DNA from 2 places in the Streptomyces sp. NPDC052040 genome. Region 1 is predicted to be linked to the other one. Evidence: riboswitches for the same ligand, from Rfam matches in the RefSeq annotation. Region 1 holds a riboswitch; the other holds the start of a gene.

Region 1 (9,720 bases):
AGTCCCCCGGCGGCCCGTCGTTGTCCCTACTGGAGCATCGTTGTACCTACTAGTATGTACGGAACCCGCGCAGGCATCCGGGCAAGCGCGAGCATTCGAACGAAGGGGCGGCCACCGCCATGCCGCTGGTACGCATCGACGCACTCCGGGCCGACGCCGAACGGCTCGACGCACTCGGCCGGGCCGTGCACGACGCTCTGCGCGAGACGACCGGCATTCCCCCCGGCGATCTGTTCCAGGTCCTCACCGGCCACGACGGCACCGGCAGCACCCTGCGCTACGGCGACCACCTCGGCATCCGGCGCGACGACGGCATCGTGTTCGTCACGATCACCCTGCGGTCCGGGCGCACTCCGGCGCAGAAGCAGGCGCTGTACCGGCGGATCACCGAACTCGCCCGGGACCGCGCGGGGACGGACCCGCGCAACGTGCTGATCACGCTGACCGAGAACGAGTCCGTCGACTGGTCGTTCGGGCACGGCGTGGCGCAGTACCTGGTCCTCGACCCGGACCCGGCAACGACCGTGTACGGCGCCGGGGCGGACCCGGACCGAGCGGCCTCCTGAGCGGGAGCCGGGCGGTCAGGTGGCGGCGTCGGTGATGGGGTACGGCACGAAGGTGCTGGTGTTCTGGTCGATGCGCAGGGGGCGGCCGAGGGGCGGAGCCGCGCGCTGCGGGCATTCGAGGTGTTCGCAGACGCGGCAGCCCATGCCGATGGGCGTGGCGGCCGAGGCGTTGGAGAGGTCGAGGCCGTCGGAGTAGACGAGCCGGTGGGCATGGCGGATCTCGCAGCCCAGGCCGATGGCGAAGGTCTTGCCGGGTTCGCCCCAGCCGCCGCGGTGCCGGGTGACGGCCCGGGCGGTCCACAAGTAGCGCTGCCCGTCGGGCATTTCGGCGATCTGGACATGGATGCGGCCGGGTGAGGCGAAGGCCTCGTAGACGTTCCACAGCGGGCAGGTGCCGCCCGCCCGGGAGAAGTGGAAGCCGGACGCCGACTGGCGCTTGGACATGTTGCCCGCCCGGTCGACCCGCACGAAGGAGAAGGGGACACCGCGCAGCCGGGGGCGCTGGAGGGTGCTCAGCCGGTGGCAGACGGTCTCGTAGCCGAGGCCGTAGCGGTCGGTGAGCCGTTCGATGTCGTAGCGCACCTCCTCGGCGGCCGCGTGGAAGGCGGCGTACGGCAGGATCAGGGCCGCCGCGAAGTAGTTGGCGACGCCGATGCGGGCCAGGCAGTGGGCGGGCGAGCCCGCGGGGAAGTCCTCCGAGGCCAGCCGGTCGAGTTCGGCGCCGTATTCGAGCAGGGCGAGCTGGGTCGCCATCCGGAAGGCGCGCTGCCCGGGGCGCAGCCGGGCGGAGAGGCGGAGGGTGCGGCTCGGCTCGTCGTAACGGTGCAGATGGCCGTCGGCCTCGACGGCCAGCCGGACGCCGTGGCGGTCGGCCAGACGGGCCGTCAGGGCGGGGACGACCTCGCCGGGCCTGATCCCGATCTCCTCGGCGAGCCGCTCGGCCGCGAGGTCGGTGTCGTGCAGGTAGTTCTGGCGGCGGTAGAAGAAGTCCCGGATCTCCTCGTGCGGCGACTGGGGCGGCTCGGAGCCGATGTCGCGGGCGTCCGTGGCCCCGGCGAGGCGTTCGGCGAGCACCTGGTTGCGGTGGCCGAGGTCGAGCAGCACCCGCGCCACCGTGGGCATCCGCGAGGCGAGCTCGGTCAGGTCGGAGGCGGAGACCCGGGACTCGGCCAGCTCTCCCGCCAGCGCCTCGCGCAGGTCGGCCACCAGCCGGGTGGTGTCGCGTTCGGAGAAGAAGCCCGGCTCGACGCCGAAGGCCTCGGTCAGGCGCAGCAGCACCGGGACGGTGAGGGGGCGGGAGTCGTGCTCCATCTGGTTCAGATAGCTCGGCGAGATGGCGAGCACCCGGGCCAGTTCGGCCTGACTCATCCTGCGGTCCTCGCGCAGGCGGCGCAGGCGCGCTCCCGCGTACGTCTTGCTCACCGCGTCTCCTCCGTGGTCCGGGCCCGGCGGTCACCTTACGCGAGGCAAACAGGCCCTGCCCCTTCGCAACCTTCGCAATCATCGCAGGGAAGATTCGCAAAACTTGGCATGCTTGCACGGTTGATGGCACTGAGTGCCAGTGCGAAAGTGGTTGTACGGCCCGCCGGACCCCAACGGCCACCAACCGATACCGGGGCTCGATATCACGCCCTGACGTCGGAGATCCCGGTATCCAAGGGGCCGCGCACGGCAGCATTGCTCACCCAGGTCCGGCAACGGGACGGCGGGCCGTGCACCACACAACATGACACACAGTGCCACCCCAGTTCATCGGGACGGGAGATTGGCAAACAGATGCAGACCGAGGAGAGGGTGACCGTCATGGCAGACGCGAGGACGCAGGCAGCCGAGGAACTCGCACAGCGCTGGGCCACCGACCCCCGCTGGCAGGGCATCGAGCGCACCTATGGCGCCGAGGAAGTGGTCCGGCTCTCCGGCAGTGTCCGCGAGGAGCAGACCCTCGCCCGCCGCGGCGCCGAGCGCCTGTGGCGCCAGCTGCACGAGCAGGACTACATCCACGCCCTCGGCGCCCTGACCGGCGGCCAGGCCGTCCAGCAGGTCAAGGCCGGTCTCCAGGCCATCTACCTCTCCGGCTGGCAGGTCGCCGCCGACGCCAACCAGGCCGGTCACACCTACCCCGACCAGAGCCTGTACCCGGCCAACTCGGTGCCGCAGGTGGTCCGCCGGATCAACAACGCGCTGCTGCGCGCCGACCAGATCGCCACCGCCGAGAACGCGGGCGACACCACCGACTGGCTGGCGCCGATCGTCGCCGACGCGGAGGCCGGTTTCGGCGGCCCGCTGAACGCCTTCGAACTGACCAAGGCGATGATCGCGGCGGGCGCGGCCGGTATCCACTACGAGGACCAGCTCGCCTCGGAGAAGAAGTGCGGCCACCTCGGCGGCAAGGTCCTGGTGCCCACCTCGCAGCACATCCGCACCCTCAACGCCGCCCGTCTCGCGGCCGACATCGCGGACGTGCCCACGGTCATCATCGCCCGCACCGACGCCCTGGCCGCGAACCTGATCACCAGCGACGTCGACGAGCGCGACGCCGAGTTCGTCACCGGTGAGCGCACGGCGGAGGGCTTCTACCGGGTCCGCAACGGCATGGCCCCGGTCATCGCCCGCGGTCTGGCCTACGCCCCCTACTCCGACCTCATCTGGGTCGAGACCGGCACCCCGGACCTGGAGCAGGCCCGCGAGTTCGCCGAGGCCATCCACGCCCAGTACCCGGACCAGATGCTGGCGTACAACTGCTCCCCGTCCTTCAACTGGAAGGCGGCGCTGGACGACGACCAGATCGCCAAGTTCCAGCGCGAGCTGGGTGCGATGGGCTACCGGTTCCAGTTCATCACCCTGGCCGGCTTCCACTCCCTGAACCACGGCATGTTCGACCTGGCCCGCGGCTACGCCGAGCACGGCATGACCGCCTACGTCGACCTCCAGGAGAAGGAGTTCGCCGCGCAGGAGCAGGGCTTCACCGCCGTCAAGCACCAGCGCGAGGTCGGCACCGGCTACTTCGACCTGGTCTCCACCGCCGTCAACCCGGCCTCCTCGACCACGGCCCTCACGGGCTCCACCGAGGAGGAGCAGTTCCACTAGGCACGGCGCGGGACGGCTCGCGGGACGACCGCGAGCCGTCCGCCCGCCCCCGGCCGGTCGCCCCCCGCGGCGCGATCGGCCGCCACCGCCGCTCCACACCCTGACGAGCGACGAGCAGGCCGGGCACGAGGGGCGCAACGGCCACGGGATCCGTCATCCGGTCCCGCCCCGAGCACCCCCGCCCGGCCGCCGCCCCCGGCAGCCACAGCAGCACGGGAAATCCCTGTCGGCCCCGCAGAATGGACGACCCCGGCGGCCTCCGCCGGACAGGCGCCCCGGCGCCGGTCCCCCTGCGGACCACCGCGACCGCGACCGTCCGACCCGGCGCACCTCCGCCGTCCCGACCCAGGACCTCTCCGGCCGCAACCGACCCCTCGGTGAACGCCCCGGCCACCCCGCCCGGCGACCGCCCCGTCACCCGAACGGAGCAATCGCCCCGGACGGAGCCGTCCCCTCCGGACGGACCCCCCGGGCAGGACGACCGCTCGCACCGCCGCCGCCCCGGCCGACCGCCCGGGCCACACCCGGCCCGACGGGCCACCGGACACCCGGACAGGCCCACCGGACCCAGGACGGGCCCCGGACCACCGGACAAAACCAGGACCGTCGGACAAGCTCGGACCGTCGGGCGGACCCGGACCGCCGGCCGAGTCCAGGACCACCGGACACGCCCCCGGACCACCGGGCGGTCCCCGGCCCGCCCCACCGGGGCGACCGTCCCGGACCGGCCCGCACCCGGCCGACCACCCCGTCCGGCCCCTTCACGACCCGGCCCACAGCCCCGGCACCCCGACCCGGGCGACCCTCCCCCCGCTGCCCCGAACGGCACCCGCTCCCACCGGCGGCCCCGCCGCCTCCACTCCTCAGGAGAACCCGATGACCACGATCGCTCCGGCTCAGCAGGTCCGTGTCCTCGCAGCTCCGGCCCACCGCCACGACGAGATCCTGACGCCCGCCGCCCTCGACTTCGTGGGCAGGCTGGCCGCCGCGTTCACCGAGCGTCGTCAGGAACTCCTCAAGGAGCGCCGCCGCCAGGCCCTGCGCCTGGCCGCCGGAACCCCGCTCGACTTCCCGCTGGTGACCTCCGCCGTGCGCGCCGACCCCTCCTGGCGGGTCGCGCCGCCCGCTCCCGGACTGCACGACCGGCGGGTGGAGATCACCGGGCCGCCGGACCGCCGGATGGCCGTCAACGCCCTCAACTCCGGGGCCCGGGTCTGGATGGCGGACTTCGAGGACGCCACCGCACCCACCTGGGACAACATCATCGGCGGCCAGCTCACCCTGATCGACGCCATCGACCGGCGGATCGACTTCACCTCCGCGGAGGGCAAGGAGTACCGGCTCACCGACCGGGAGCGGATCGCCACCATCATGATCCGCCCGCGCGGCTGGCACCTCGACGAGGAGCACCTGGAGTACGACGGCCGGCCCGTGCCCGCCGCCCTGGTGGACTTCGGGCTGTACTTCTTCCACTGCGCCCAGCGGCAGATCGACGCCGGGTACGGCCCGTACTTCTACCTGCCCAAGCTGGAGAACCGCTACGAGGCGCGGCTGTGGAACGACGTCTTCGTCCTCGCGCAGGAGCTGCTCGGCATCCCCCGGGGCACGGTCCGCGCCACGGTCCTGATCGAGACGATCACCGCCGCCTTCGAGATGGAGGAGATCCTCTACGAGCTGCGCGAGCACAGCGCCGGTCTCAACGCGGGCCGCTGGGACTACCTCTTCAGCCTGATCAAGACCTTCGGTCACCGCACCGACTTCCTGCTGCCGGACCGCGCGAAGGTCACGATGACCGCGCCGTTCATGCGCGCCTACACCGAACTCCTGGTCCGCACCTGCCACCGGCGCGGCGCCCACGCCATCGGCGGCATGGCCGCCCAGGTGCCGAGCAAGGACCCGGCCGCGCACGAGGCGGCCCTCGCCACGGTCCGGCTGGACAAGGAGCGCGAGGCGGAGGACGGCTTCGACGGGTCCTGGGTCGCCCATCCCGGTCTGGTGCCGGTGTGCCGCGAGGTGTTCGACGGGGTGCTGGGCGAGCGGCCGCACCAGCTCGACCGCCAGCGCGGCGACGTGGAGGTGACCCCGGCCGAGCTGCTGTCGGTGCGGCGCATCAGCGGACCGCCGACCTCCGAGGGCGTGCGCACCAACATCGCGATCGCGCTGCGCTACTTCGCCGCCTGGGTGGGCGGTCAGGGAGCCGTCGCGCTCTACGGCCTGATGGAGGACGCGGCCACCGCCGAGATCGCCCGGGTGCAGATCTGGCAGTGGCTGCGGCACCGGGTGGTCGACCGGGAGACGGTGCTCCGGCTGCTCGACGCCGAGGCCGCGGCCCTCGGTGCGGAGTCCCCGTGGGCGTGTGTCGACGAGGCGCGGGAGCTGTTCGAACGGACCGCGCTCTGCGGTGAACTGCCCCTGTTCTTCACGCCGGAGGCCTACTCCCGCCACCTGGTGCGGGTCCTGGAGCGGGCGGCGTGAGCGGACGCATCGCGCGCGTGGGGGTGGTCGGCGGCGGCCAGATGGGCGCCGGGATCGCCGAGGTGTGCGCCCGGGCCGGACTGGACACCGTGGTGTGCGAGGTGGACGCGGTCGCGGCCCGGGCCGCCCGGGAGACGGTGGCGTCCTCGCTGGACCGGGCGGTGCGGCGCGGGAAACTGTCCGGCGCCGACGCCCGGGACGCGCTCGCCCGGATGGTCTTCACCGGGGACCTGGACGACCTGGCCGACCGGCAGTTGGTCGTCGAGGCCGTGGTGGAGAACCCGGTCGCCAAGACCGAGGTCTTCGCGGCCCTCGACAAGATCGTCGAGGATCCGGAGGCGGTGCTCGCGACCAACACCTCCTCCCTGCCCGTGATGCGGCTCGGGATGGCGACCGGGCGGGCGGACCGGGTGGTGGGGCTGCACTTCTTCAACCCCGTCCCGGTGCTGCCCCTGGTGGAGGTCGTGACCTCGCTGCACACCTCGGCAAAGACCCTGGCCGCGGCCGAGGAGTTCGCGAGCGGCACGCTCGGCAAGACCGTGATCCGCTCCCAGGACCGGGCGGGCTTCGTCGTCAACGCCCTGCTCGTCCCCTACCTCCTGGCCGCGGTCCGGATGGCGGAGTCCGGCTTCGCCACCGCCGCCGACATCGACGCGGGCATGGAACTGGGCTGCGCCCACCCGATGGGGCCGCTGCGGCTCGCGGACCTGATCGGGCTGGACACCGTGGCCTCGATCGCCGAGTCGCTCTACGACGAATTCCGCGAGCCTCTCTACGCCCCTCCCCCGCTGCTCCAGCGGATGGTGGAGGCGGGGCTGCTGGGCCGTAAGTCCGGGCGGGGATTCCACCGGTACGACCAGGGGTGAGGGCCCCGGCCCGCCGGGGCGTTGCCGGGTTCCCACGGGTCGGGGGATCCGGAACCGGCGGCGCCGGGCGGGGGATCCGCCGGCCGCCGACCGCATCGGACAGGACCGCATCGGACAGGACCGCACCGAAGAGGGGCGGGAAGCGTGGGTGACCGCGCTTCCCGCCCCTGCCGCATTTCACACTTGTCCACCGCGTGGTCCACTTCACCTTCCGAATGCTGGACGGGTCCCGGCACGCTCGCGGACGGATGCGTAGTGTGGCCCGTGCAGCTGGTTCGCCCCGTCAGCCAGGCGGGAGCGTCGCAAGAGGGAACCCGGTGGGAATCCGGGACTGCCCCGCAGCGGTGAGCGGGAACGACCGCCGTCATACGCACTGGGCCCGATGTACCGGGTCCGGGAAGCGACGGCCAGTAGGTGTCCGCGCCTCGACAGAGGCCTGGGCGTGCCCGTGAGTCCGAATACCTGCCAACTGCCCGCGTGCGGGACGACTCGCGCGCGGACAATCCGGTGACCTCGAGGGCGGGTCGGCGTACACACCAGGCGGATGACCGCGCTTGCCGCGCGAGGTCGTTTCCGTCCGGTCCGTCACCCTTCGCGCACTCGTTCCGTCGCCGGGACTCAGGGATTCATCTCGCGAAGGAGATCTCCGTGACCACAAAGTCCGCAGCCGCGGCAGCACGGGCCACCGTGTACGGCTACCCCCGCCAGGGACAGCACCGGGAACTGAAGAAGGCCATCGAGGGCTACTGGAAGGGCCGCGTCACCGCCGACGCCCTGCGCGGTACCGCCGCCGGACTGCGCCGCACCAACTGGCAGCAGCTCGCCGAGGCCGGCATCCACGAAGTGCCCACCGGTGACTTCTCGTACTACGACCATGTCCTGGACACCACCGTGATGGTCGGCGCGATCCCCGCCCGCCACCGGGCCGCCGTCGAGGCGGACGCCCTGGACGGCTACTTCGCCATGGCCCGCGGCACCCAGGATGTCGCGCCGCTCGAAATGACCAAGTGGTTCGACACCAACTACCACTACCTGGTGCCGGAACTGGGCCCGGACACGGTCTTCACGGCCGACTCGGCCAAGCAGGTCGCGGAGCTGAAGGAGGCCCTCGCGCTGGGCCTGACCGCACGCCCCGTCCTCGTCGGCCCGGTCACCTACCTCCTCCTCGCCAAGCCCGCGCCGGGCGTGGCCGACGACTTCGACCCGCTGACCCTCCTGGACCGCCTGCTGCCGGTCTACGCGGAGGTCCTCGCCGACCTGCGGGCCGCGGGCGCCGAGTGGGTACAGCTCGACGAGCCCGCCCTCGTCCAGGACCGCACCCCGGCCGAGCTGGACGCCGCCGCCCGCGCCTACCGCGAACTGGGCGGCCTCACCGACCGCTCCAAGCTGCTGGTCGCCTCCTACTTCGACCGTCTCGGCGAGGCCCTGCCGGTGCTCGCCAAGGCCCCGGTCGAGGGACTTGCCCTGGACTTCACCGAGGCGGCGGCCGCCAACCTGGCCGACCTCGCCGCCGCGGGCGGCCTGCCCGGCAAGCGCCTGGTCGCCGGTGTGGTCAACGGCCGCAACATCTGGGTCAACGACCTGGAGAAGTCCCTGTCCACGCTGGGCACCCTGCTGGGGCTGGCGGACCGGGTCGACGTGTCCGCCTCCTCCTCCCTGCTGCACGTCCCCTTCGACACCGCTCTGGAGCGGGACATCGAGCCGCAGATCCTGCGCTGGCTGGCCTTCGCCCGGCAGAAGACGCAGGAGATCGTCACCCTCGCCAAGGGCCTGGCCCACGGCACCGACGCGATCGCCGCCGAACTCGCCGCCAACCGGGCCGATCTGGAGTCCCGCGCGGGCTCGCCGATCACCCACGACCCGGCCGTCCGCTCGCGGACCGCGGCCGTCACCGAGGCCGACGCCCGCCGCTCCCAGCCGTACGCCGAGCGTGCCGCGGCCCAGCGCGCCGGACTCGGTCTGCCGCTGCTGCCGACCACCACCATCGGCTCGTTCCCGCAGACCGACGAGCTGCGCACGGCACGGGCGGACCTGCGCACCGGCCGGATCGACACGGCCGGTTACGAGGAGCGCATCCGGACCGAGATCCGGGAGGTGATCTCCTTCCAGGAGAAGACCGGCCTGGACGTCCTGGTGCACGGCGAGGCCGAGCGCAACGACATGGTCCAGTACTTCGCCGAGCAGCTCACCGGCTACCTGGCCACCCAGCACGGCTGGGTCCAGTCCTACGGCACCCGCTATGTCCGGCCGCCGATCCTGGCGGGCGACATCTCCCGGCCCGAGCCGATGACGGTGCGCTGGACGACGTACGCCCAGTCCCTCACCGACCGGCCGGTCAAGGGCATGCTCACCGGTCCGGTGACCATGCTCGCCTGGTCCTTCGTCCGCGACGACCAGCCGCTCGCGGACACCGCACGGCAGGTCGCGCTCGCCCTGCGCGACGAGGTCGGCGACCTGGAGGCGGCGGGCACCTCGGTGATCCAGGTGGACGAGCCCGCGCTGCGGGAGACCCTGCCGCTGCGCGCCGCCGACCGGCCCGCCTATCTGGACTGGGCCACCGAGGCGTTCCGGCTGAGCACGGCCGGTGTCCGGCCGGACACCCAGATCCACACCCACATGTGCTACGCCGAGTTCGGTGACATCGTCCAGGCCATCGACGACCTCGACGCCGACGTCATCAGCCTGGAGGCGGCCCGTTCGCACATGCAGGTCGCCCGGGAGCTGGC
Region 2 (9,720 bases), on a different contig from region 1:
CACGGTGGTGCTCAGGGCGAGCGCGAGGGCGAGGGTGCGTATCGGCACGGGCACGGGGTCCTCCGGTCGGGCGGGCGACGGCTCCACGGTCAGCCTCGCGCGTCCCGCCGGGCCGCGCCGCCCCGGGGCAGCCGATCGGGTGGTCCCCTTGTCCCGCAAGGGCTGTGCGGTCTTGGCGCGTTTCAATGGGTGGGGACGGGCAATCCGGAGGTCATGTCCCCTCGATATCGCAACGGCGCCAACGGAGCCGGCACGGTCATAGCGGTCGTCGCCGATGTCATGGCCCTCATCCTGGGCCTGTGGATTCTGATGTATCTGCTGGACGCCAACCCGGGCAACGCCCTGGTGGAGTTCGTCCACCACACCGCGCAGTGGCTGGCGGGCTGGTCACGCGACCTGTTCACCTTCGACGAGGCCTGGGCCCGGGTGGTCGCCGGATACGGTCTGGCCGCCGTGGTCTACCTCTTCGTCGGCCACGCCATCGCCAACCGCATCCAGCGCCACTGACCCGCGGTGCCCGGCACCGCCGGGCCCGCAGGTCCTAGTCGCAGCAGTCGGGATCCAGTCCCCGGGGCAGGCGGTCGCCGCCGAAGACCGCGCAGGTCGGCTCGTCGCCGCCGAGCGCCGCCACAGCCAGCAGCAGCGAACCCGCGGTCCAGGCGGTGAGTTCCTGCGGCCAGATCGCCTCGTCCTCGAAGACATAGCCCGTCCAGTACAGGCCCGACTCCGGGTCCCTCAGATGCTGGATGGACTGGAGGATCTCCAGAGCCCGGTCGGACTCGCCCATCGCCCACAGGGCCAGGGCGAGTTCGGCCGACTCGCCCCCGGTCACCCACGGGTTGGGCACCACGCAGCGCACCCCGAGGCCGGGTACCACGAAGCGGTCCCAGTCCCCCTCGATGCGCTCCTTGGCCTCCGCACCGGTCAGGGCGCCGCCGAGGACGGGGTAGTACCAGTCCATCGAGTAGCGGCCCTTGTCGAGGAACCGCTCCGGGTGCCGGCGCAGGGCGTGCCGCAGCGCGCCGACCGCCAACTCCCAGTCCGGCTGCGGCTCCTCGCGCTGCTCGGCGATCGCCAGGGCGCAGCGCAGCGCGTGGTGGACGGAGGAGCTGCCGGTCAGCAGCGCGTCCGCGGTGTCCGTGCCGTCCTCGTCGCGCTTCCAGCCGACCTGCCCGCCGGGCTGCTGGAGTCCGAGTACGAACTCCACGGCGGAGTACACGGTGGGCCACATCCGGTCGAGGAACGTGTCGTCCCCGGTGGCCAGATAGTGGTGCCAGACGCCTACGGCCACATAGGCGACGAAGTTGGTCTCGCGGCCGTGGTCGGTGATGTGCTCCGGGTCGCCGTCGGCGTAGGCCGCGTACCAGGAGCCGTCCTCGTTCTGGTGCCGGGACAGCCAGAGGTAGGCCCGCTCGGCCGCCGTGTGCTCCCCGGCCGCGTCGAGCGCCATGGCGGCCTCGACATGGTCCCAGGGGTCGAGGTGGTGGCCGCGGAACCACGGGATGGCGCCGTCCTCCCGCTGTACGGCGAGGATTCCGCCGACGGTCGCGGCGGCCTGCTCGGCGGTGAGGACCCCGGGCAGGACGAGGTGTTCCGTCCGGGGGGTGGTCACTGGGCGGCCGCCTCGAAGGACTCGGCGGGCCGGGCGTCGCCGGGCAGGTGCGGCTTGGTCGCGTAGGCCACGAAGCTCTTGCCGATCAGCGGGTTCAGGGCCTGTTCGGCGAGCCGGGTGGCGAGCGGCTTCTTCATGATGTCCCAGACGAGGAGCTTGTGGTACGCGCGCACCGGCAGCGCCTTGTCGTTGTCCACGCCGAAGGCGCACTTCAGCCACCAGTAGGGCGAGTGCAGTCCGTGCGCGTGGTGGGTGCCGTACGGCTTCAGGCCCGCCTCCCGCATCTTGGCGAGCAGTTCGTCGGCCCGGTAGATGCGGATGTGGCCGCCCTCCACCTCGTGGTAGGCGTCGGACAGGGCCCAGCAGACCTTCTCGGGGCCGTAGCGCGGCACGGTGATGGCGATCCGGCCGCCCGGCTTGAGCACCCGGACCATCTCCGCCAGGACGCCCTTGTCGTCCGGGATGTGCTCCATGACCTCGGAGATGATCACGACGTCGAAGGAGGCGTCGGGGAAGGGCAGGGCGAGGGCGTCGCCCTCCATGGCGGTCGCGGTGGCTCCCGCGGGGGCCTCACCGGCCTCCTTCATCGCCGCGAACCAGGTGGCAACCTCGCGGATCTCCTCGGCGTTGCGGTCCAGGGCCACCACCTGTGCGCCGCGCCGGTAGCACTCGAAGGCGTGCCGTCCGGCACCGCAGCCGAGGTCCAGGACACGGTCGCCGGGGGCGAGCGGGAACCGGGAGAAGTCGACGGTCAGCACGTGGCCCTGCTTTCGCGGTTGGAATCGACGTCGGTCACTCGTGCGGCGGCCGCCCCGACGGCGGCGGCACCGCCCGCGGCGGCCCGGGCGGCGGACGGCGCCGTCCCTCCGGCCGCGGCCGGGGGCCCGCCCGGGGCGCGCCCGGGGGACGCGAGAGCGCGGGGAGCGGCGGCGATCGCCTCGCGGTACCGCGCCACCGTGCCCTCCGCGGCCCTGGCCCAGGTGAAGCGGCGCAGCACCCGTTCCCGGCCCGCCGCGCCCAGCCGGGCCCGGAGCCGCGGGTCGCCGAGCAGCCGGTTCAGGGCGGCGGCCAGCGCACCCGCGTCACCGGGCGGCACCGCGAGGCAGGTCTCGCGGTCGGGCCCGGCGACCTCCGGTATGGCGCCGCCGGTGGTGGCGACCAGCGGGGTGCCGGTGGCCATCGCCTCGGCCGCGGGCAGCGAGAAGCCCTCGTACAGCGAGGGCACGCAGGCCACTTCGGCCGAGCGGACCAGGTCGACCAGTTCCGCGTCGGAGATGCCCTTGACGAACTCGACGGCGCCGTCGAGCCCGTACCGCTCGATCGCCTGGGCGACCGGGCCGTCCTCGGCGCGCTTGCCGACGACGACGAGATGCGCCCCGGGGTGCTCGGTGCGCACCTTGGCGAGCGCCTCGATCAGGAAGACGAGCCCCTTGAGCGGCACATCCGCGCTGGAGGTGGTCACGATCCGGCCCGGCACCTGCGGCACCGAGGAATCCGGCGAGAAGAGGTCGGTGTCGGCGCCGATGTGCACGACATGGACGCGGTCCGCCTCGACGCGCAGATGGTCCACGATCTCCTGGCGGGAGGTGCCGGACACGGTGAGCACCGAGGGCAGCCGCCGCGCGACCCGCTTCTGCATCCGGGTGAAGGCGTACCAGCGCCGGACGGACGCCCGCCGCCGCCATCCCCCGGCCGCGTCCAGCTCCAACTGCCGGTCCACGGTGATGGGGTGGTGGATCGTGGTGACCAGCGGCGCGCCGACGTCGCCCAGCAGGCCGTAGCCGAGGGTCTGGTTGTCGTGGACCACGTCGAAGTCGCCGCGGCGGGCGCGCAGATGGCGGCGGGCGCGCAGCGAGAAGGTCAGCGGTTCGGGGAAGCCGCCGGTCCACATGGTGCCGACCTCGACGGCGTCGATCCAGTCCCGGAACTCCTCGCGCCGCGGGGTGCGGAAGGGGTCGGGCTGGCGGTACAGGTCGAGGCTGGGGAGTTCCGTGAGGGACAGGCCGTGCAGGTCCTCGCCCTCGTCGAGCACGGGGTAGGGCTGGGCGCCGATGACCTCGACCCGGTGGCCGAGCCGGGCCAGCTCACGGGAGAGGTGCCGGACGTAGACGCCCTGGCCGCCGCAGAACGGGTTTCCCTTGTACGTCAGGAGGGCGATGCGCAGCGGGCGTTCCCCGTCCGCTGCCGAGCCCTCCTGGGGGCCTGCCAGCCTGGCCTCAGCGGTCACTCCCGGCCCCTTCTCCCTGCTATTTCCCGCGAGACTACGACGGGACGGTAACCTAGAACAAGTTTCAGACTTGATCGTTGAAGAGGCTCTGAATCTACCGGCAGGTAAGGGCCGAGTGAGCGGTGGATCAGGTGATTCGCGCCACGGCGCGGAGCCCTGCCGTCCTGTGCGGTCACTCGCCCTCACCGACTGTCACGGAACACGGAACGGGACCCATGCCAGCGGAAGCCAAGGTGCCATCCAGTACCGCGCGACCGGCGGCGCAGCCGGCCTCGCCGCCGCTCACCGAGCGCCAGGAGGCGCGTCGGCGCCGGATCCTGCACGCGAGCGCACAGCTGGCCGGGCGGGGCGGTTTCGACGCGGTGCAGATGCGGGAAGTCGCGGAGTCCTCCCAGGTGGCCCTGGGCACGCTGTACCGCTACTTCCCGTCGAAGGTGCATCTGCTGGTCGCGACCATGCAGGACCAGCTGGAGCAGTTGCACCGCACCCTCGGGAAGAAGCCCCCGGCCGGGCGGACGGCCGCCGAGCGGGTGGCGGAGACCCTGATGCGCGCCTTCCGGGCGTTGCAGCGCGAGCCGCATCTCGCCGACGCCATGGTCCGTGCGCTGACCTTCGCGGACCGCAGTGTCTCGCCGGAGGTGGACCAGGTGTCCCGGCAGACGACGGCGATCATCCTGGACGCGACGGGGATCGCGGATCCGGGTCCCGAGCAGCTGGCCGCGGTGCGGGTGATCGAGCACACCTGGCACTCGGCGCTGATCACCTGGCTGTCCGGCCGGGCGTCGATCGCCCAGGTCAGGATCGACATCGAGACGGTGTGCCGCCTGATCGACCTCACGGAACCGGCGGCATCCGGGGATCCCGGGGCATGAAAATGACCTACGAGACGAGTTCCGACCGTTGTCCGATCTCTCGATCTTCCAACGCCCTGCTCGACCGTCGATGTCGGCCCAAGCGGAAATCAAAACTTCACGCCGAAGTCGGCTACTCCGGTTGAGCACCTTCACTCATCCCGTAGGCACTTTTCAGTGTAATCACCGCTCCTCCGGATGGAAGACCCCAGATCAAGATTCTTTGGGCATTTACGGACAAAGCGCCCCACCCTCTCAGGCCCCTTGATCGTCCGGCGGGAACACCGCCTCCCCGGTCCCGGCCAGCGTGATCGCGATCGCCTCCACCGGGCAGTTCTCCGCCGCGTCGAGGACCGGCTCCCCCGCGTCCGCGTCCGGCGCGACGGGGTGGGACTGCCGGGCGGAGTCGAGGCGGAAGGCGCCGGGGGCCCGGTGCACGCACTGGGTGGACCCGATGCAGAGGGTGCGGTCGACCTCGATGTGCCAGCGGTCGCCCATGCCCTACGCCTCCTCGTACCCGGAGGGCAGATGGACCGTCTGGTACTCCAGGAACTCGTCGTGGCCCTCCGGCCCGAACTCCCTGCCGAGCCCGGAGTTCTTGCGGCCGCCGAAGGGGCCCAGCATGTCGAGGCTGAAGGTGTTCACCGAGTACGAGCCGGTCCGCACCTGCCGGGCGATCCCGATGCCGTGCTCGACGTCCGCGGTCCACACGCTGCCGCTCAGCCCGTAGTCGGAGTCGTTGGCGATCCGCACGGCCTCGCTCTCGTCGCCGTACGGCAGCAGGCAGACGACGGGGCCGAAGATCTCCTCGCGGGCGATGCGCATGCCGTTGCCGACCTCGCCGAAGAGGGTCGGCTCCACATACCAGCCGCGGTCCCGGGACGCGGGCCGTCCCCCGCCCACGAGGAGCTTGGCGCCCTCCTCCTGGCCGGTCCGGATGTAGTCGAGGCTGCGCCGCCGCTGGCGTTCGGTCACCAGCGGGCCGACCTGGGTGGCCGGGTCGAGCGGGTCGCCGACCACCAGGGCGGCCGCGGCGGCGGCGAAGGCGTCGGCGAACTCGTCGTAGCGCGAGCGGGGCAGCAGGATCCGGGTCTGGGCGACACACGCCTGCCCGTTGTTCATCCAGGCGGCCGGGACGATCCCCGCCACGGTGGCCGCGAGGTCCGCGTCGGGCAGCACCACGGCCGCCGACTTGCCGCCCAGTTCCAGGGTCACCCGGGTCAGATTCCGTGCGGCGACCTCCATCACACGCTTCCCGGCCGCCACCGAACCGGTGAAGGACACCCGGTCAACGCCGGGGTGCCCGACGAGGTACTCGCTCACCTCGCGGTCCGCGGGCAGGATCGACAGCACACCGTCCGGCAGCCCGGCCTCGCGGGCGATCTCCCCGAGGACATAGGCGTCGAGGGGGGCCTCGGGCGACGGCTTGAGCACCACCGTGCAGCCCGCGAGCAGCGCGGGCGCGAGCTTGGCGGCGGCGGTGAACTGCGGGACGTTCCACGGCACGACGGCCGCCACCACCCCGACCGGCTCGCGCCGCACCAGGATCTTCCCGAGGACGCCGTTCCGCCGCTCCTCGCGGGGGTGGTCCCGGGCAACGGTGACGGCCGCGTCCCAGACCATCATCGCGCCGAGCGCCTGCGCGAGGACGCTCCAGGAGTACGGGGAGCCGTTCTCGGCGGAGATCAGCCGGGCCAGTTCCTCGTGGCGCGCGGCGATCCCGTCCTTGATCCTGGTCACCACCGCGATCCGCTCGTCGGGCGTCGCCCGGGGCCAGGGCCCTTCGTCGAAGGCGCGGCGAGCGGCGGCGACGGCCCGGTCGACGTCCCCGCGCGAGGCGCCCGGCACCCGCCCGAGGAGTTCCTCGGTGTGCGGGGAGACCACCTCGATGACGTCCTTGCCCAGGGGATCGGTCAACTCCCCGCCGATGAACAGCTGTCCGTGCTCCACGAGATCGGTCATGGCCGACTGCCTCCCCGGACTGTTGCCGATGCCCCATCACCCTGCATGGTCTCGACGTTCCCGACCCTCGCACCTGATGGAGCATCAGATATGGTCGACACCGGCAGTGTTACCAGTTCCCGCCGACGGAGTCCACGGGCGGGGGACGGGTACCGGCGGACGGCGACGGGGGGCACCATGGCGCGGACGGCCGATCACGGCGGGGGCGTACGGTCCCTCCGGGTTCCCATCCCGGACAACCCCCTCGGCCACACCCTGGTCCACGTCGTGGACACCGGCCGCGGCCCGGTGCTGATCGACACGGGCTGGGACGACCCACTCTCCTGGGACGCCCTGACCGAGGGACTGGCCGCCTGCGGCACCACGGTCGCGGAGGTCCACGGGGTGGTGATCACCCATCACCATCCCGACCACCACGGCCTCTCGGGCCGGGTCCGGGAGGCCTCCGGCGCCTGGATCGCGATGCACCCGGCGGACACCGCGGTGGTCCGGAGCGCCCAACGCACGCAACCGGCGCACTGGTTCGGCTTTCTGCGCGCCCGGCTCGCGGCCGCGGGCGCCCCCGAGGAGCATCTCGCACCGCTGCGGGCACCGCGCCCGCTGCCCGGCTTCTCCCCCGCCCTGCCCGACCGCGCGATCGTCCCCGGTGAGCTGCTCGACCTCCCGGGGCGGCGGCTGCGCGCGATCTGGACCCCCGGGCACACGCCCGGTCATGTCTGCCTCCACCTGGAGGAGGAGCACCCGGCCGGGCTCCCGGGCCGGGGCCGCCTGTTCTCCGGGGATCATCTGCTGCCCGGAATCACCCCGCACATCGGCCTGTACGAGGACCCGGACGACACCACCGCGGCCGCCGACCCGCTCGGCGACTACCTGGACTCACTGGAACGCGTCGGCCGCCTCGAGCCCGCCGAGGTGCTCCCGGCCCACCAGCACCCCTTCACCGACGCGCCCGCCCGGGTCCGGGAGCTGCTGGCCCACCACGAGGAGCGGCTGACCGCCCTGCGCGCCCTCCTCAACACCCCGCTGACCCCCTGGGGACTCGCCGAGCGCATGACATGGAACCGCCCCTGGTCGCGGCTCCCCCACGGCTCCCGCACCATCGCGGTCTTCGAGGCGGAGGCCCATCTCCGCCGACTGGTGAAGCTGGGCCGGGCGGAGCCGGTACCGGGGACCGGGCCGGTGGCGTATACGGCCGCGTAGGCCCCGGGCCCGGCGACGCACGCGACCGGCGGCAGGAACCCCCGCGTCCCGCGGCCCACCCCGGACCCCTCGCACCCGCCCCGGAACCCCCGCGTCCTGTTCCCTCCACGGGCCACCGGGGACCCTTCCCACCGGCGGGTACAGTAGCCGGGTCGTCCTCACATCCGTACGAGGGAAAGCCGGTGCGAATCCGGCGCTGACCCGCAACCGTGAGCCTCCCCGGGGGGCGAGCCGGGATGCCGCGTACGGGCCGTGACCGGCTCACGCACCGGCAGCCCGCCGGTGCCCGCACCGTCGAGGTCCACGGAGCCGAGCCGCCCGGGGGAAGTGCCCCGTGCTGCCTGCTCCCGGACGCCAAGGGAGAGGCACCCCCGATCATGATCGTTCGCCGTAGCGCCGCGGTGGTCGCCGCCATAGCCGCCGTAGCCGGGGCACCCGCCACCTCGGCCTTCGCCGCCTCCCCCTCCCCGTCCGCCCCGGCGTCCCACCCGTCCGGGCTCTACGGCACCACCGACCCCACCTACGACGGCGTCTGGCGCCAGTCGCTCGCCCTGCTGGCCCAGCACACGTCCGGGGTGAAGCCCGCCGAAGCCGCGGTGGACTGGCTGACCGGCCAGCAGTGCGCGAACGGCGCGTTCGCCCCCTACCGCGCGCAGCCCACCGCCGCCTGCGACGCCAAGACGCCCGTCGACACCAACAGCACCGCGGCGGCCGTCCAGGCCCTCGCCGCGCTCGGCGGCCACGACGGCGCGACCACAAAGGCGGTGTCCTGGCTGAAGTCCGTGCAGAACAAGGACGGCGGCTGGGGCTACACCGCGGGAGGCGCGAGCGACGCCAACTCCACGTCCGTGGTGATCGGCGCCCTCACGGCGACGGGCGGCCGGCCGCAGGACGTCCGCAAGGGCGGCGGCTCCCCCTACGACGCGCTGCTGAAGCTGGCCCTCCCCTGCGACGGCGACGGGGCGGGCGCCTTCGCCTTCCAGCCCGACAAGAAGGGCGCCCTCACCGCCAACGCGGACGCGACGGCCGCGGCCGTGGCCGGCGCGCTCGGCAAGGGGCTGGCCGGGGAGGCCGCGAAGCCCGCCGGTGCCGCCCCGGCGTGCGCCAAGGCCACCGACCCGCAGGGCGCCGCGCGCAACGGCGCCGCGTACCTCCTCAAGGCCCTGGCCAAGGACCAGCATCTGCTGTCGGCCCTGCCCGGCGCCAAGGACCAGCCCGACTACGGCAACACCGCGGACGCGGTCGTCGCCCTCGCCACGGCCGGCCAGGCCGGGCGCGCGGCGGGCGCCCTGAGCTGGCTGGAGTCCCACGCCGGGCCGTGGGCGCGGCAGAGCGGCCCCGCCGCGTACGCCGAGCTGATCCTCGCCGCGCACGCGGCGGGCGGCGACCCGCGTCACTTCGGCGGCACCGACCTGGTCGCCGCGCTCAACGCGACGGGCCCGGCGCCGCAGGCCGCCGCGCAGGCGGAGAAGTCGAAGAAGAGCGACTCGGACTCCGGTTTCGGTGTCTGGTGGACCGTCGGCGTCTTCCTCGTCGCGGGCATCGGCATCGGCTTCCTGCTCAGCGGCCGCCGCAACCGGCAGCAGCCGTGATCCGCGCCCGCACGGGCGCCCCGTCCTTCACCGCCCGGCCCCTCGCCCTCCCCTTCCTCCTGCTCCTGACGGTGTGCGTACTGCTGGGGAGCGCGGGCGGTGCCCAGGCCGTCGGCTACCGCTACTGGTCCTTCTGGGAGCGCAGCGGCACCCCCTGGACGTACGCCACCGAGGGCCCCTCGACCAGCCGCCCCGCCGACGGTGACGTCCAGGGCTTCCGGTTCGCGGTGAGCGCGGACTCCGCGGATGCCGCAAGGCCCCGCGGCCGCGCGGACT

What was found. Region 1 has a riboswitch for cobalamin ahead of metE (5-methyltetrahydropteroyltriglutamate--homocysteine S-methyltransferase). Riboswitches for the same ligand answer to the same signal wherever they lie in the genome.
Region 2: it holds a riboswitch for cobalamin, as region 1 does, so the genes downstream of both, ACIHAA_RS15765 (prenyltransferase/squalene oxidase repeat-containing protein) here and metE (5-methyltetrahydropteroyltriglutamate--homocysteine S-methyltransferase) in region 1, are expected to answer to the same signal.

The regions. Positions count from the first base shown of each region.
Region 1 covers NZ_JBIUBV010000001.1:1,353,972-1,363,691, reverse strand. Annotated here, with positions in the region: gene ACIHAA_RS05800 (tautomerase family protein) at 120-566, shown strand; gene ACIHAA_RS05795 (short-chain fatty acyl-CoA regulator family protein) at 582-1,988, opposite strand; gene aceA (isocitrate lyase) at 2,370-3,653, shown strand; gene aceB (malate synthase A) at 4,530-6,128, shown strand; gene ACIHAA_RS05780 (3-hydroxybutyryl-CoA dehydrogenase) at 6,125-6,994, shown strand; cobalamin riboswitch at 7,249-7,479, shown strand; gene metE (5-methyltetrahydropteroyltriglutamate--homocysteine S-methyltransferase) at 7,643-9,720, shown strand, end outside.
Region 2 covers NZ_JBIUBV010000006.1:283,013-292,732, forward strand. Annotated here, with positions in the region: gene ACIHAA_RS15720 (hypothetical protein) at 1-48, opposite strand, end outside; gene ACIHAA_RS15725 (hypothetical protein) at 214-507, shown strand; gene ACIHAA_RS15730 (prenyltransferase) at 542-1,612, opposite strand; gene ACIHAA_RS15735 (methyltransferase domain-containing protein) at 1,609-2,370, opposite strand; gene ACIHAA_RS15740 (glycosyltransferase family 4 protein) at 2,364-3,839, opposite strand; gene ACIHAA_RS15745 (TetR family transcriptional regulator) at 4,055-4,711, shown strand; gene ACIHAA_RS15750 (ferredoxin) at 4,946-5,188, opposite strand; gene ACIHAA_RS15755 (aldehyde dehydrogenase) at 5,192-6,652, opposite strand; gene ACIHAA_RS15760 (MBL fold metallo-hydrolase) at 6,830-7,852, shown strand; cobalamin riboswitch at 7,988-8,114, shown strand; gene ACIHAA_RS15765 (prenyltransferase/squalene oxidase repeat-containing protein) at 8,230-9,444, shown strand; gene ACIHAA_RS15770 (SCO2322 family protein) at 9,444-9,720, shown strand, end outside.